Regions from separate parts of the Paraoerskovia marina genome, predicted to be linked through region 1. Evidence: riboswitches for the same ligand, from Rfam matches in the RefSeq annotation. Region 1 holds a riboswitch; each other region holds the start of a gene.
What was found. Region 1 has a riboswitch for thiamine pyrophosphate ahead of tenA (thiaminase II). Riboswitches for the same ligand answer to the same signal wherever they lie in the genome.
Positions count from the first base shown of each region.

Region 1 (3,359 bases):
TCTCCTCCGCCGTCGTCACGGACCTGCTCCGGGCCGACCTCGGCTACGACGGCATGGTGATCACCGACGACCTCTCCGCAGCCGCGCAGGTCCAGTCCGTCGAGCCCGCGGAACGCGCGATCCGGGCGATCGAGGCCGGGTGCGACGTGGTCCTCGCCTCCGCCGTCCCCGAGGACGCGTCGATCATGGTGTCCGCGATCGCCGAGCGCGCCGCCGAAGACCCGGACTTCGCCGAGCGCGTGGACGAGTCGGCTGCTCGGGTCCTGGCAGCCAAGGAGCAGATCGCCGCCACGGGCTGAGGTCAGTCGACGGGTCGAGCCGGCGGCGGGTCCCCCGCGAGCGCCCACCGGATCGCCCGGGTCGCGACGTGCCCGCCCACCCGCACCACGGTGGGGTCGCCCCGTACGGGCCAGGGCGCCGTGATCTCCCGCTGGGCCCATCGGGGCAACGAACCGTACGCGGCAGCACCCAGGAGCGCGTAGGGCCCGCGCGCCGCGCGAGGCAGCGGGGGCTCTGCGAGCAGGAACCGGGCGACGTCGTCGGACTCCTGGGTCGCACCCAGCTCTGGACCAAACTCCTGCCAGGCGATACGGACCTCCGCGCGGGACCGGGGCGGGTCGACGGCCCCCAGGCGGAGTGCGACGTCCGCGGCCTGGGCGAGGTACGCGTCGCACCCGGCGGCGTCCAACGGGCGGAGCCCGAAACGTTGGTGCGCCGTGAGAAAGCTGTCGACCTCGGCCAGGTGCACCCAGCGCAGGAGCCACGGGTCGTCGGCGGCGTAGGCGCGTCCGTCCGGCGCCGTGCCGCGTACCCGCGCGTGGACCGTGCGGACGACGTCGATGCTCTGGCGGGCGTACTCGACCGTGCCGAACGTCGTCGCCGCCAGGAACGTGCTCGTCCGGGCCAGGCGCCCCCACGGGTCGCCACGGTATCCGGAGTGCGCGGCGACCGCGGCCATCGCCAGCGGGTGCAGCGACTGCAGGAGCAGGGCGCGGACACCGCCGACGAACATCGAGGCGTCGCCGTGGACGCGCGCGATCTCCGAGTCCTGCGCGAACTGCCGCGGTCCGGCCGTGGCGTGGATGCGCTCGCGCTCCTCGTGGCCGTCCGGGCCGCCGACCCGGGCGAAGAGGGCGCGTCCGGAGGTCCTGCGCAGCGTCTCGACGGGGCTCATCCCCCTAGTCTGCCTCGGCGGGGACCGTTCGCGGGTCCCCGCCGAGGCACCGGGTCACCAGGTCTCGAGGGACCAGGCCATCTGCCAGAACCGGATCTCGTGGCGCACGCTCAGCTCGAAGGCGAGCTCCATGCGTGCGCGCTCCTCGGGCCCGGCCTGAGCCGCCACCGCGTCGAGCTTGGCCCGCATCTCCTCGAGCATCTGCAGGCACGAGTCGTCGGCGTAGAACCGCCACCACCCGGCGAACGGGTGGTCGTCCTGGATCGGCTCCGCGTGCGCATAGCGGTCCGCGGCCCAGATGTACGTCCACGGGCAGGGCAGCAGCGCGGCGAGGAGCGTGCCGAGCGTGTCGCGGCCCGCCTCCATCATGTGGTCGACGTAGGCCTTGGCGCTCGGCGCGAGACGCTCCACCTGCGCGTCCTCGTAGGTCACCCCGAGACGCGCGCAGAGCGCGAGGTGTGCCTCGGACTCGTCGTCCAGCAGGAATCCGGTGCGCTCGTGGAAGTAGCGCATCCACTCGCGGTCGGGGGCGAGGGTCAGTCCCAGGCCGTAGCAGCGGACGTACGCGCTCAGGTACTGGTGGTCCTGGCCCACGTAGTGCTGCACCTTCTCGGGGGCGAGCGTGCCGTCACGCAGGCCCGACAGGAAGGGATGCTGGTAGAAGTCCTCGAACAGGTGCGCGTACCGGCGCCCCAGCTCTGCGGTGAATCCGGACTCCGACGCCGCTACCGGCGTCGTCTGGTCGTTCTCAAGGGTCACGGCAGTCATGCCACGTTCCTCCGCTCGTTCTGGCGAGATCAGGTTCAACGGGTCCGGACGGTTCTCCCGCCCATCTCAGTCCCGGCCGACGGTGTCGGACAGAGATTCCCCGCGTGGTGTGTCTCGACCGTAGCAAGGGGCGCCCGTGGCGGACGCACCGGTCGCATCGTGGGACGCCGCCTACGCGTCGCCCGCGGCCAGTCGTTCGAGGAGCATCAGCGCCCTCGGCCCGTCGCGCCGCAGGACGAGCGTGGTCCCCTCGTCCTCCCGGACCGTTGCCTCCGCGCGGACGCCGGCGGCGTCGAGCGCGGCCGCGCTCTCCGGCAGGGCCTGGTGGTGCCCCCACCGGGGTTCGAACCCGGACTGGGCCGATTTTAAGTCGGCTGCCTCTGCCAGTTGGGCTACGGGGGCCATGCTCGTCGTGAGACTAACGCACGACGGCGGGGACGGACCCGTCCAGGTCCGCCCCCGCCGTCGTGCGTGCGTGCGTGGGCGTCACGCCCACCGAGGACTACTTGCCCGCGCCGACCGCGTCCTTGTCGGACTTCGGAGCCGCGTCGTCCTTCGGCTTCGGCGGGAGCGACGCGTTGCGGAACGCCGCACGGGGGTCGTGGATCGACCCGAGCGAGACGGTCTTGCGGCGCATGACGAACTGGTCGAACCAGCCCATGAAGATGCGGATCTTGCGGTTCCAGGTCGGCATCGCGTAGCCGTGGTACGTGCGGTGCACGGCCCAGGCCGGGAAGCCCTTGAACTTGAAGACGCCGAAGAGCTCGGCGACGCCCTTGTACAGGCCGAGCGACGCGACGACGCCGACGCTCTTGTGCTTGTACTGGACCAGCGGGCGGTCCTCGACCGACGCGACCAGGTTGTCACCGAGCTGGGTGGCCTGACGGATCGCGTGCTGCGCGTTGGGCGGGCAGAACGCGCCCGGGTTCAGCAGGTCGGGAACCGCGGCGCAGTCGCCGGCGCCCCAGGCGGCGGGGACGACGACGCCGTCCTCGTCGACGACCTGCAGGTTGGCGTTGACGGTCAGGCGGCCCATCTTGTCCGTCGGCAGGTCAGACTCCCCGATCACCGGGTTGGCCTTGACACCGGCCGTCCAGACGATGGTGTTGGAGTCGAACTCGACACCCGTGGACGTCACCACGTGGCCGTCGACGCAGGAGCTGAGGAAGGTCGAGAGGTGGAACTCGATGCCCCGCTCCTTCAGCTGCTCGAGGGCGTACTCCGCCATCGGCTCGCTGAGCTCGGGCAGGATCCGCCCGGCGCCCTCGATCATGACGAAGCGCAGGTCGGCCTGGTCGATAGACTCGTACTGGCTCAGCGCGGCGCGGGCCATGTCCTCGACCTCGGCGAGCGCCTCGATGCCGGCGAAGCCGCCACCGATGAAGGTGAACGTGAGCATCCGGCGCCGCTCGTCCGC
Region 1 is NZ_LT629776.1:1,200,718-1,204,076, reverse strand. Features, by position in the region: gene BLU20_RS05410 (glycoside hydrolase family 3 N-terminal domain-containing protein) at 1-299, shown strand, start outside; gene BLU20_RS05405 (oxygenase MpaB family protein) at 302-1,174, opposite strand; gene tenA (thiaminase II) at 1,229-1,942, opposite strand; TPP riboswitch at 1,932-2,055, opposite strand; tRNA gene BLU20_RS05395 (tRNA-Leu) at 2,268-2,344, opposite strand; gene BLU20_RS05390 (NAD(P)/FAD-dependent oxidoreductase) at 2,445-3,359, opposite strand, start outside.

Region 2 (3,359 bases), 640 kb from region 1:
GCCAGGCGTCGGTCTCGGTCGACTCCCAGTCCGGCGGGGCTCCTGCGACGGCGAGGAGGGCCGAGGTCGGCACCCAGCACCCCCGGCGGACCAGGGCGCGGGCCTGGTCCCTCATGACGTCGGCGGTCGGGCCGTGCGCGACGACCTCCCCGTCGACCAGCACGAGCGTCGAGTCGGGCAGTGGGTCGAGGTCGTCGAGGCGGTGCTCGACCACGACGGTCGTCGTCTCGCCGGCGGCCAGCCGCCCGACGAGCGCGCCGACGGCGCGCGCCGCCTCGGGGTCCAGGAGGGCCGTCGGCTCGTCCAGGAGCAGGACGGCCGGCGAGGGGGCCAGGGCCGCGGCCGTCGCGACGCGCTGGCACTGTCCGCCCGAGAGGGTGCCGGTCCGTCGACCGGCGAGCCCGCCCGCGCCCGCCGCGTCCAACGCGCGCGCCACCGCCGGCCCGATCTCCTCGACGCGCCACTCCCGGTTCTCGAGCGCGAACTCCACCTCGGCGTCGACGGAGTCGAGGCACACCTGTGCCAGCGGGTCCTGCTGCACCAGCCCCAGGTGCCCGGCCAGCGCCCGCGGCCCCCGCTCCCACGCACCGGGCACACCGATCACGACCCGGCCGTGGAGATCCGCGTCCACCGTGTGCGGGACGATCCCCGCGAGAGCCGCGACGAGGGTGGACTTGCCGGACCCCGAGGGGCCGACCACGAGCAGGCTCGACCCGGACCGCACCCGGAACGACACGTCGCGGAGCACGGACGTCGGTTCCCCCGGGAACCGCACGTCCAGGTGCTCGACGACGAGGTCCGACGACGTCACGCCGTCACCCCCGCCGCAGCTGCCCCGCGGCGGCGCTCGCGGCCGATCGGGTAGTTGTCCAGTACACCCGTGCGCAGCAGACGGTCGCCGATGAACTTCGCCGCCAACCCGCTGAGCACGATGCACGAGACGATCTGGACACCGAGGCGGAGCACCAGGTAGTCCTGTCCGAGGTACCCGTTCGCCACGCACTGGTAGGCAAAGGTCACGACCGCCGCGGTGACCCCGCTGAGCACGAACACGCCCCAGCCGTAGCGGCGGTACCGCGTCAGGGTGAACGCTAGCTCGGCCCCGACACCCTGGACCAGTCCGATGACGAGGATCATCGGCCCGAACGGCGAGGCAAACACCACGAGCTCGACGGCGGCCGCCAGCATCTCCGCGACCACGGCCACGAACGGCTTGCGCACGATGTACACCGCGAGGGGGGCCACGACGATCCACGCCCCGGCGAGGACGTTCTCCGCGAGCGTCCCGAAGGGCCCCAGCGCCAGGTGCAGCGGACCGTAGATCTGGTCGGCCACCCAGAACACGAACCCGAAGACCACCCCGAGGACGGCGAGCAGCACCGTGGTGTGCAGGCCGGAGGACCGCCGCTCCAGACGTGCCCCGCCCGCCCCGGTCGACGGCTCCGTCGCGTACGACTGCGAATCCTGGTCCACAAGCATCTCCCTGCGTCGGCCCCGGGGGTGGACGCAGCAAGACCCCGGACAGCGCGCACCCTGACGGCGCGCAACGGCCGACGTCGCCCTGCTCCCTTCGCTGGTACGAACCAGATCAGGTTCCACGGGTCAGCGGATCTTCCGCAATCTCAGCGCGCGAGCGCACCCCGGGGGCTAGTGAGGCCAACCTAGAGCCGCGCGACGAATCGGGCAATCTGCGACCCCGCCCGTCCCACCCTGTGAACGGGCCGAGCGGTGGAGTCCGCCCGGACACCGACTAGACTTGTCGCGGTGCGCCACGCGGCGCTCGCGGCAGACCCCCCGGGGCAGCCGCCCACCACCCCCCGATCCGGAAGGACCCCTCCGTGCTTCGCACCCACACGGCCGGCTCACTGCGGGCCGAGCACATCGGCCAGACCATCACCCTGACCGGGTGGGTCGACCGCCGCCGCGACCACGGAGGCGTGGCCTTCATCGACCTGCGCGACGCCTCGGGCATCGCCCAGGTGGTCATTCGCGACGAGGCCGTCGCCCACCCCCTGCGCAGCGAGTTCGTCCTCCAGGTGACCGGAGAGGTCTCGCAGCGACCGGAGGGCAACGCGAACGCCAACCTGCCGACCGGAGAGGTCGAGGTCGTCGTGAGCGACGTCGTCGTGCTCAACGAGTCCGCGCCGCTGCCCTTCCAGGTCTCGACCGCGCTCGACGGCACCGAGACCATCGGCGAGGAGGCACGGCTCAAGCACCGCTACCTCGACCTGCGACGCCCGACGCCCGCGCGAGCCCTGCGCCTGCGGTCGAAGGCGAACCAGGCCGCCCGGGCCGTGCTCGACGCCCAGGACTTCGTCGAGATCGAGACCCCGACCCTCACGCGCTCGACCCCCGAGGGTGCTCGCGACTTCCTCGTCCCCGCGCGCCTCGCGCCGGGCTCCTGGTACGCGCTGCCGCAGTCGCCGCAGCTCTTCAAGCAGCTGCTCATGGTCTCGGGCATGGAGCGCTACTACCAGATCGCGCGCTGCTACCGCGACGAGGACTTCCGTGCCGACCGCCAGCCGGAGTTCACCCAGCTGGACGTCGAGATGAGCTTTGTCGAGCAGGACGACGTCATCGACCTCGGCGAGCAGATCCTCGTCGCGCTCTGGAAGCTCATCGACGTCGAGATCCCGCGCCCGATCCAGCGGATGACGTTCGCCGACGCGATGCGCCTGTACGGCAGCGACAAGCCCGACCTTCGCTTCGGCAACCCGCTGATCGAGCTCACCGAGTACTTCGCCGAGACACCGTTCCGCGTCTTCCAGGCCGACTACGTCGGTGCCGTCGTCATGGCCGGCGGGGCGTCCCAGCCCCGCCGTCAGTTCGACGCGTGGCAGGACTGGGCCAAGCAGCGCGGCGCGCGCGGTCTCGCGTACGTCACGTTCGCCGAGGACGGGACGCTGGCCGGGCCCGTGGCCAAGAACCTCTCCGACGCCGAGCGTGCGGGCCTGGCCGAGGCGACCGGCGCCCAGCCCGGCGACGCGGTCTTCTTCGCCGCCGGCAAGGTCGACGACTCGCGGGCGCTGCTCGGCGCCGCTCGCCTGGAGATCGCCCGCCGCACCGGCCAGATCGACGAGAACGCGTGGTCGTTCGTCTGGATCGTCGACGCGCCGCTGTTCAAGCCTGCCGGCCAGGACGACGACGTCGACCTGGGCAGCTCAGCCTGGACGGCCGTGCACCACGCCTTCACGTCGCCGACCCCGGAGTGGGTCGACACGTTCGAGCAGAACCCCGGCGAGGCCCTCGCGTACGCCTACGACATCGTCTGCAACGGCAACGAGATCGGCGGCGGCTCGATCCGTATCCACCGTCGAGACGTGCAGGAGCGGGTCTTCGAGGTGATGGGCATCGGTCAG
Region 2 is NZ_LT629776.1:1,836,570-1,839,928, forward strand. Features, by position in the region: gene BLU20_RS08195 (ABC transporter ATP-binding protein) at 1-811, opposite strand, end outside; gene BLU20_RS08200 (ECF transporter S component) at 808-1,473, opposite strand; TPP riboswitch at 1,547-1,653, opposite strand; gene aspS (aspartate--tRNA ligase) at 1,839-3,359, shown strand, end outside.
Region 2: it holds a riboswitch for thiamine pyrophosphate, as region 1 does, so the genes downstream of both, BLU20_RS08200 (ECF transporter S component) here and tenA (thiaminase II) in region 1, are expected to answer to the same signal.

Region 3 (3,359 bases), 1.4 Mb from region 1:
GGCGGTCGGTATGTCGGTGCTCATGAGGCCTCCTCGGTCCGGATGCGGGTGTGACGGTTCATCATGGCGGGCGCGACGACGTCGGGCAGGTCTGTCTCGTCGAGCGTGGCGTCGACGACGGCGCTGGTCAGCGGGGTGAGCAGGATGCCGTTGCGTCCGTGACCGGTGGCGACGAGCAGGCCGTCGACGCTCGCGTCGAGGTAGGGAAGGTTGTCCGGGGCGCTGGGGCGGACACGCGGGCTCGCCTCGCGCAGGTCGAGCTCGTCGATGCCTGGCAGGACGGCGCGGGCGTCGCGGAGCAGGGCGAAGACCGATCCTGCCTCGACCCGCCGGTCGTCGGGCTTCTCGTCGCTCGACGCCCCGATCACGACCTCGCGGAACCCTGACTCGTCGGCGACCCGTGTCACGGCGTACACCGCCCGTCCCTGGACGCGGGCGCGCACCACCGGCTCGACGTCGAACCAGGGCTCCGCGGCCAGTCGGAGCGTGATGCCCTTGACGGGGCGCAGCGGCGCGTGGATCCCTGCGGTCGCCAGCAGGCCCGTGGACGAGACCCCTGCCGCGACGACGACGAGGTCGGCGGTGCGGTCGACGCCCGCCGCGTCGACCGCACCGACCACCCGGCCCGACGCAGACGTCAGCCGGACGGCTCGGCACTCGACGACCACTGCGCCGGCCGCTCGGGCGGCCGCGTCGAGCGCGCGGGTGGTGGCCCGCGGGTCGACCTGGTGGTCGTCCGGCATCCACGCTCCGCCGGCGACGCGGCCGACGAGCGGGGAGATGCGGCGCGCCTGCGCCGTCGAGATCTCCTCCGACACCAGCCCCCAGCGGTGCTGCAGGTCGATCAGCCGCCGCGTCTCGGCGAGGTCGTCCGGGTCGAAGGCCAGGGTGAGCGTGCCGGTCTGGCGTAGTCCGACGTCGAGACGTGATGCCTTCTCGAGTTCTGCGGCAAAGTCGGGCCAGCGTGCTGCCGAGTCGACGTTCATCGCCGCCAGCTCGGGCTCTCCGAAGTCGGCCTCGCAGACCGCTGCGAGCATCCCGGCCGCCGCCATGCTGGCACCGTCGCGTGGGGTGGGGTCGAGGACCGTGACGCTCAGGCCGCGGCATGCCGCCCGCCAGGCCGCGGTCAGTCCGATGATCCCGGCGCCGACCACGAGGACGTCGCTGTGCTTGCTCATCGTTGCTCCCTATCGCCGGCATGACCCGGATCAGGTTCGACGGTCGGCAGATCGCCCTCTCAGCCTCTGGTCGAGGCTCCCGTGCAGGGGTCAGCGTAGCGCGATGAGCGACGGACCAGGTGGCGCGGGGCAGGCGCGACTCGACTCGCACGGCGACCGCGGGAATGTTGGTCGATAGGCTCGCGCCCATGACCTCCGCAGACGCTCGCGCCCGACTCGCCGCTGCACGCCTCTACCTGTGCACCGACGCACGCGAGGAGCGCGGCGACCTCGAGGAGTTCCTCCACGCGGCCCTGCGGGGAGGCGTGGACGTCGTCCAGCTCCGGGACAAGACGCTCGACGTGCGGCGCGAGCTGGAGCTGCAGGAGATCGTCGCAGCGGTCGCGACGGAGCATGGTGCGCTGTGGTGCGTGAACGACCGTGCCGACGTCGCGAGCCTGGTCGGTGCGCCGGTGTTCCACACGGGCCAGGACGACCTTCCTGTCTCCGGGTCGCGCGCACTGCTCGGCGGGGACGTCCTGCTCGGGCGGTCGACGCACGCGGCCGTCGAGGCGGCAGCCGCGGAGGCCGACCCCGACGTCGACTACTTCTGCGTCGGCCCGCTCTGGGCGACGCCGACCAAGCCGGGTCGCCCCGCCGTCGGGCTGGATCTGCTCCAAGAGGTCGCGGACTCCCGGCCGTCGACACCCTGGTTCGCCATCGGCGGGATCGACGGCGAGCGCCTCGACGAGGTGCTCGACGCCGGGGCCGAGCGGATCGTCGTCGTACGCGCCGTCACCGAGGCCGCCGACCCCGAGGCGGCGGCCCGCGCTCTGCGGGAGCGTCTCCCGGCCTGAATCCGGACGTGTCCGCGGCACGCTGGCGCGGCAACTATCCTGGGTGCGTGACAGCCACGCCTGACGTCCCCGTGACCACCCCGAGGCCCGTTCTCGTCGTCGACTTCGGCGCGCAGTACGCCCAGCTCATCGCGCGTCGCGTGCGCGAGGCGAGCGTGTACTCGGAGATCGTGCCCCACACCTTCTCGGTCGAGAAGATGCTGGCCAAGGACCCGGCCGCGATCATCCTCTCGGGTGGTCCGTCGTCCGTGTACGCCGACGGTGCGCCGTTCGTGGACCCGAAGCTCTTCGAGGCCGGCGTCCCCGTCCTCGGCATCTGCTACGGGTTCCAGGCGATGGCCGCGGCGCTCGGCGGCGACGTCGCCCAGACCGGTCAGCGTGAGTACGGCGGCACCGAGGTCGAGGTGTGCGAGGCAGGTGCGCTGCTTGCTGACACGCCCGCCAACCAAACGACGTGGATGAGCCACGGCGACTCCGTACACGCGGCCCCCGAGGGTTTCCAGGTGCTCGCGACGTCGGCCGGCTCCCCGGTCGCGGCGTTCGAGGACACGGAGCGTCGTCTCTACGGCGTGCAGTGGCACCCCGAGGTCAAGCACTCCGCGCACGGCCAGACCGTGCTGGAGCACTTCTTGTACGACGGCGCAGGGCTGGCTCCCGACTGGACACCCGGAAACGTCGTGGCCGACCAGGTCGAGGCGATCCGCGCGCAGGTCGGCACCAAGCGCGTGATCTGCGGCCTCTCCGGCGGTGTCGACTCCTCCGTCGCCGCGGCGCTGGTGCAGAAGGCGGTGGGCGACCAGCTCACCTGCGTCTTCGTGGACCACGGTCTGCTGCGCGCCGACGAGGCCGAGCAGGTCGAGCGTGACTTCGTCGCCGCCACGGGCGTCAAGCTCATGGTGGTCGACGCCAGGCAGCGCTTCCTCGACGCGCTCGCCGGCCAGACCGACCCGGAGACCAAGCGCAAGATCATCGGCCGCGAGTTCATCCGCGTCTTCGAGGATGCCGCACGCGACGTCGTCGCGGACGCCGGTGCGCACGGTGAAGAGGTCGAGTTCCTCGTCCAGGGGACGCTCTACCCCGACGTCGTCGAGTCCGGCGGCGGCGAGGGTGCGGCCAACATCAAGAGCCACCACAACGTGGGCGGTCTGCCGGACGACCTGCAGTTCTCCCTGATCGAGCCCCTGCGCACGCTGTTCAAGGACGAGGTCCGCGCCGTCGGCCTCGAGCTCGAGGTGCCCGAGGAGATCGTCTGGCGCCAGCCGTTCCCCGGGCCGGGCCTCGGCATCCGGATCATCGGCGAGGTCACCGCCGAGCGCCTGGAGGTGCTGCGCGCCGCCGACAAGAT
Region 3 is NZ_LT629776.1:2,591,745-2,595,103, reverse strand. Features, by position in the region: gene thiS (sulfur carrier protein ThiS) at 1-24, opposite strand, end outside; gene thiO (glycine oxidase ThiO) at 21-1,178, opposite strand; TPP riboswitch at 1,168-1,271, opposite strand; gene thiE (thiamine phosphate synthase) at 1,367-2,014, shown strand; gene guaA (glutamine-hydrolyzing GMP synthase) at 2,062-3,359, shown strand, end outside.
Region 3: it holds a riboswitch for thiamine pyrophosphate, as region 1 does, so the genes downstream of both, thiO (glycine oxidase ThiO) here and tenA (thiaminase II) in region 1, are expected to answer to the same signal.

Region 4 (3,359 bases), 910 kb from region 1:
CTGCGCCTCGCCAACCCGCTGGCCGGCGACCGTCCCGAGATGCGGACGTCGCTCCTCGGTACGTTGCTGGAGACGCTCCGGCGCAACCTCGGGCGGGGGAACGACGACGTCGCGCTCTACGAGATCGGACGGGTGACGCGCCCGGAGGACGGAGCGCCCGCGGCGCCACAGCTGCCGGGCGGGGTTCGCCCGACGGAGGACCAGCTCGCGGTGCTCGCCGCGGCGGTCCCGGCCCAGCCACGCCGGGTCGCCGGCGTCGTGGCCGGGAACGCCGATCCTCGCGGGTGGTGGGGACCAGGCCGGGCCGGTGACTGGACCGACGCCCTGGCGGGCGCGCGGCTCGTCGCCGACCGGGTCGGCGTCGACGTCGTCGTCACGCCCGACACCGACCACGCACCGTGGCACCCGGGGCGGTGCGCACGTCTCAGCCTGGTCGACGGCACGGTGGTCGGCCATGCGGGCGAGCTGCACCCGAAGGCGCTCGAGAACCTGGGCCTTCCCGCACGCACGGTCGCGTTCGAGGTCGACCTCGACGTCCTCCTCGACGCCGTCGAGGCAGAGCCGTTCGCAGCCCGGCCGGTGTCGACGTTCCCGGCCGCGAAGGAGGACCTCGCGCTCGTCGTCGAGGAGTCCGTTCCTGCCGACCAGGTGCGTCAGGCACTGGTCGACGGCGCAGGCGACCTGCTCGAGCATGTCGAGCTCTTCGACGTGTTCCGTGGCGAGCAGCTCGGCGAGGGCCGCAAGTCGCTCGCGTTCGCACTGCGCCTCCGTGCCGCGGACCGGACGCTCTCGGCGGACGAGGTCGTCGAGGTTCGCCGGGCGGCCGTCGCGGCCGCGCAGGAGCAGACCGGCGCGACCCTGCGCGCATGACGGCGCGGCCCGTTCCCGGGGACGTTCCGGCGTGGACGGACCCGGGAGCCGTTCCGCCCGCTCGGACGGTGCTGGTGACCGGGGCGACCCGGGGAATCGGGCGCGCGGTCGCCGAAGGGCTCGCAGTGCCCGACGGGTCGAGCGACACACACGCCGTCGCGCTGCTCGGTCGTGACGCGCAGCGCGTGCACGAGACGGTCGAGTCGGTCCGGGAGACGACGGGTGCTTCCGTCATCGGTGTCGTCGCCGACGTCCTGGACCGCGCGGCCGTCGCCGCCGCGGTGGCCAGGGTCGAGGAAGCGTGGGGAGGCGTCGACCTGCTCGTGAACAACGCGGGGGTGATCGACGCCGAGGTGCCCCTGTGGGAGGCAGACCCCGACGAGTGGTGGCACGTCGTCGAGACCAACCTGCGCGGCGCGTTCGAGATGAGCCGTGCCGTCGTCCCGGGCATGATCGCCCGCGGGGGAGGACGCGTGGTCGACCTGGCGTCCGGTGCCAGCACCCACGAGATGGTCGGATCGAGCGCGTACAACGCGAGCAAGACGGCGCTGGTCCGGATGGGTGCGCACCTGCACGCCGCGGGGGCGCCGCACGGGCTGCGTGTCTTCGAGGTGTCGCCCGGAAGCGTCCGCACCGACATGACGGCCGCGATGCCGCTGCACGCGAACCGCACGGAATGGACGCCGGTCGAGGACCTGGTCGAGATGGTGCGGGCGATCGCACGGGGCGAGCTCGACGACTGGTCCGGCGCCTACCTCCGGGTCACGCACGACGACCCGCGGACGCTGAGCGCCGCCGCCGCCGCGGGCCGCGCCGTGGGCGACGCGCGACGACTCCGGGTCCGCCCGTGGGGCGACGACGACCCGATGCCCGCCGGACTGCCTCCCCGCTAGCACCCGGACGACGACGGACCCGGCGCCGTGGTCGCGCTAGTCTGGCCGCCGTGACACGGGGTGTCCGCGACGCGCGGACTGAGAGCACACCCGTCGAACCTGATCGAGCTCGAACTCGCGAAGGGATGTCCCTCATGACGCACGCCTCCGACCGTTCGCCGCAGCAGACGCGCGAACACCCGCCCGGGAGCAGGCCCCGGGTCCTCAGCATCGCCGGCACGGACCCCACGGGCGGCGCCGGGATCCAGGCCGACCTGAAGTCGTTCGCGGCCCACGGTGCCTACGGCATGGCCGTGGTGACGGCGGTCGTCGCGCAGAACACGCACGGGGTCCGTGCGGTGCACCTCCCGCCGGTCGACGTGCTGGTGGGCCAGCTCGAGGCGGTGAGCGACGACGTGGCGGTCGACGCGGTCAAGATCGGGATGGTCGCGAGCGAGGGGTACGCGCAGGAGATCGGGCTCTGGCTCGACCGAGTGCAGCCACGATGGGTGGTGCTCGACCCGGTGATGGTCGCCACGAGCGGTCACCATCTTCTCGACCCGGGCGCCGAGCGCGCGGTGGTCGACCTGCTGCCTCGCGTCGACCTCGTCACGCCGAACATGGCCGAGCTCGCGGTTCTCGTCGGGCAGGAGACCGCCACGACCTGGTCGGCCGTCCTCGAACAGGCGGTCGAGCTCGCACGACGTGCGTCGGTGGTCGTCCTCGCCAAGGGTGGGCATCTGCTCGGGCCGGGGTCTCCCGACGCCCTGGTCACGCCCGAGGGTGTGGTGACCGAGGTCAGTGCTCCCCGGGTGCAGACGTCCAACGTCCACGGGACCGGCTGTTCGCTGTCGTCGGCGCTCGCGGCCCTGCGACCGCGGTGCGACGACTGGGAGTCGGCGGTGCGCGAGGCGAAGACCTGGATCTCGGGAGCGCTTGAGGCGGCGGACGCACTCGCCGTCGGTTCGGGGAACGGCCCGATCGACCATCTGCATGCGCAGGTGCCGGTCTAGGGCGGGGTCAGACCTGCGTCGTCTCCTGGTCGTACACGCACGCGTGACCGGGAGGCCACCACTGCCACTCCGCGCTCACCTCTGCACCCGCGGGGGCGTCGATGGCGCACGCCCGGGTGGCGCGGTCCTGTGCCGAGACGACGTAGGACAGCGCGATGACCGCGGTGAACAGGACACCGAGCACCGTGACGGCCCGGCGCAGCGCGGGGGACGGGCCGCCCTCGCCCTCGCGGGGCGGCACCCAGCTCCAGCTCATGCGCCGTGGTCGGGGATCAGGACGAGCTTTCCGGTCGAGTTCCGCCCTTCGAGGTCCCGGTGCGCCTGCGCGGCGTCGGACAGAGGGTAGGTGGCACCGATACGGACCTGCAGCGTCCCGTCGTTGACGGCGCGCAGGATCTCCTGCGCCCGCCAGACGAGCTCGCTGCGCGTGGCGACGTGGTCGGAGAGCTGGGGGCGGGTGAGGAAGACCGAACCCGCGTTCTTGAGGCGCTGCGGGTCGACCGCGGGAACCATGCCGGACGAGGCGCCGAACAGGACGAGCATGCCGCGCGGGGCGAGGGAGGCCAGCGAGGCGTCGAAGGTCACCTTGCCGACGGAGTCGAAG
Region 4 is NZ_LT629776.1:2,113,120-2,116,478, reverse strand. Features, by position in the region: gene pheT (phenylalanine--tRNA ligase subunit beta) at 1-870, shown strand, start outside; gene BLU20_RS09520 (SDR family NAD(P)-dependent oxidoreductase) at 867-1,763, shown strand; TPP riboswitch at 1,810-1,906, shown strand; gene thiD (bifunctional hydroxymethylpyrimidine kinase/phosphomethylpyrimidine kinase) at 1,898-2,755, shown strand; gene BLU20_RS09510 (hypothetical protein) at 2,763-3,011, opposite strand; gene BLU20_RS09505 (quinone oxidoreductase family protein) at 3,008-3,359, opposite strand, start outside.
Region 4: it holds a riboswitch for thiamine pyrophosphate, as region 1 does, so the genes downstream of both, thiD (bifunctional hydroxymethylpyrimidine kinase/phosphomethylpyrimidine kinase) here and tenA (thiaminase II) in region 1, are expected to answer to the same signal.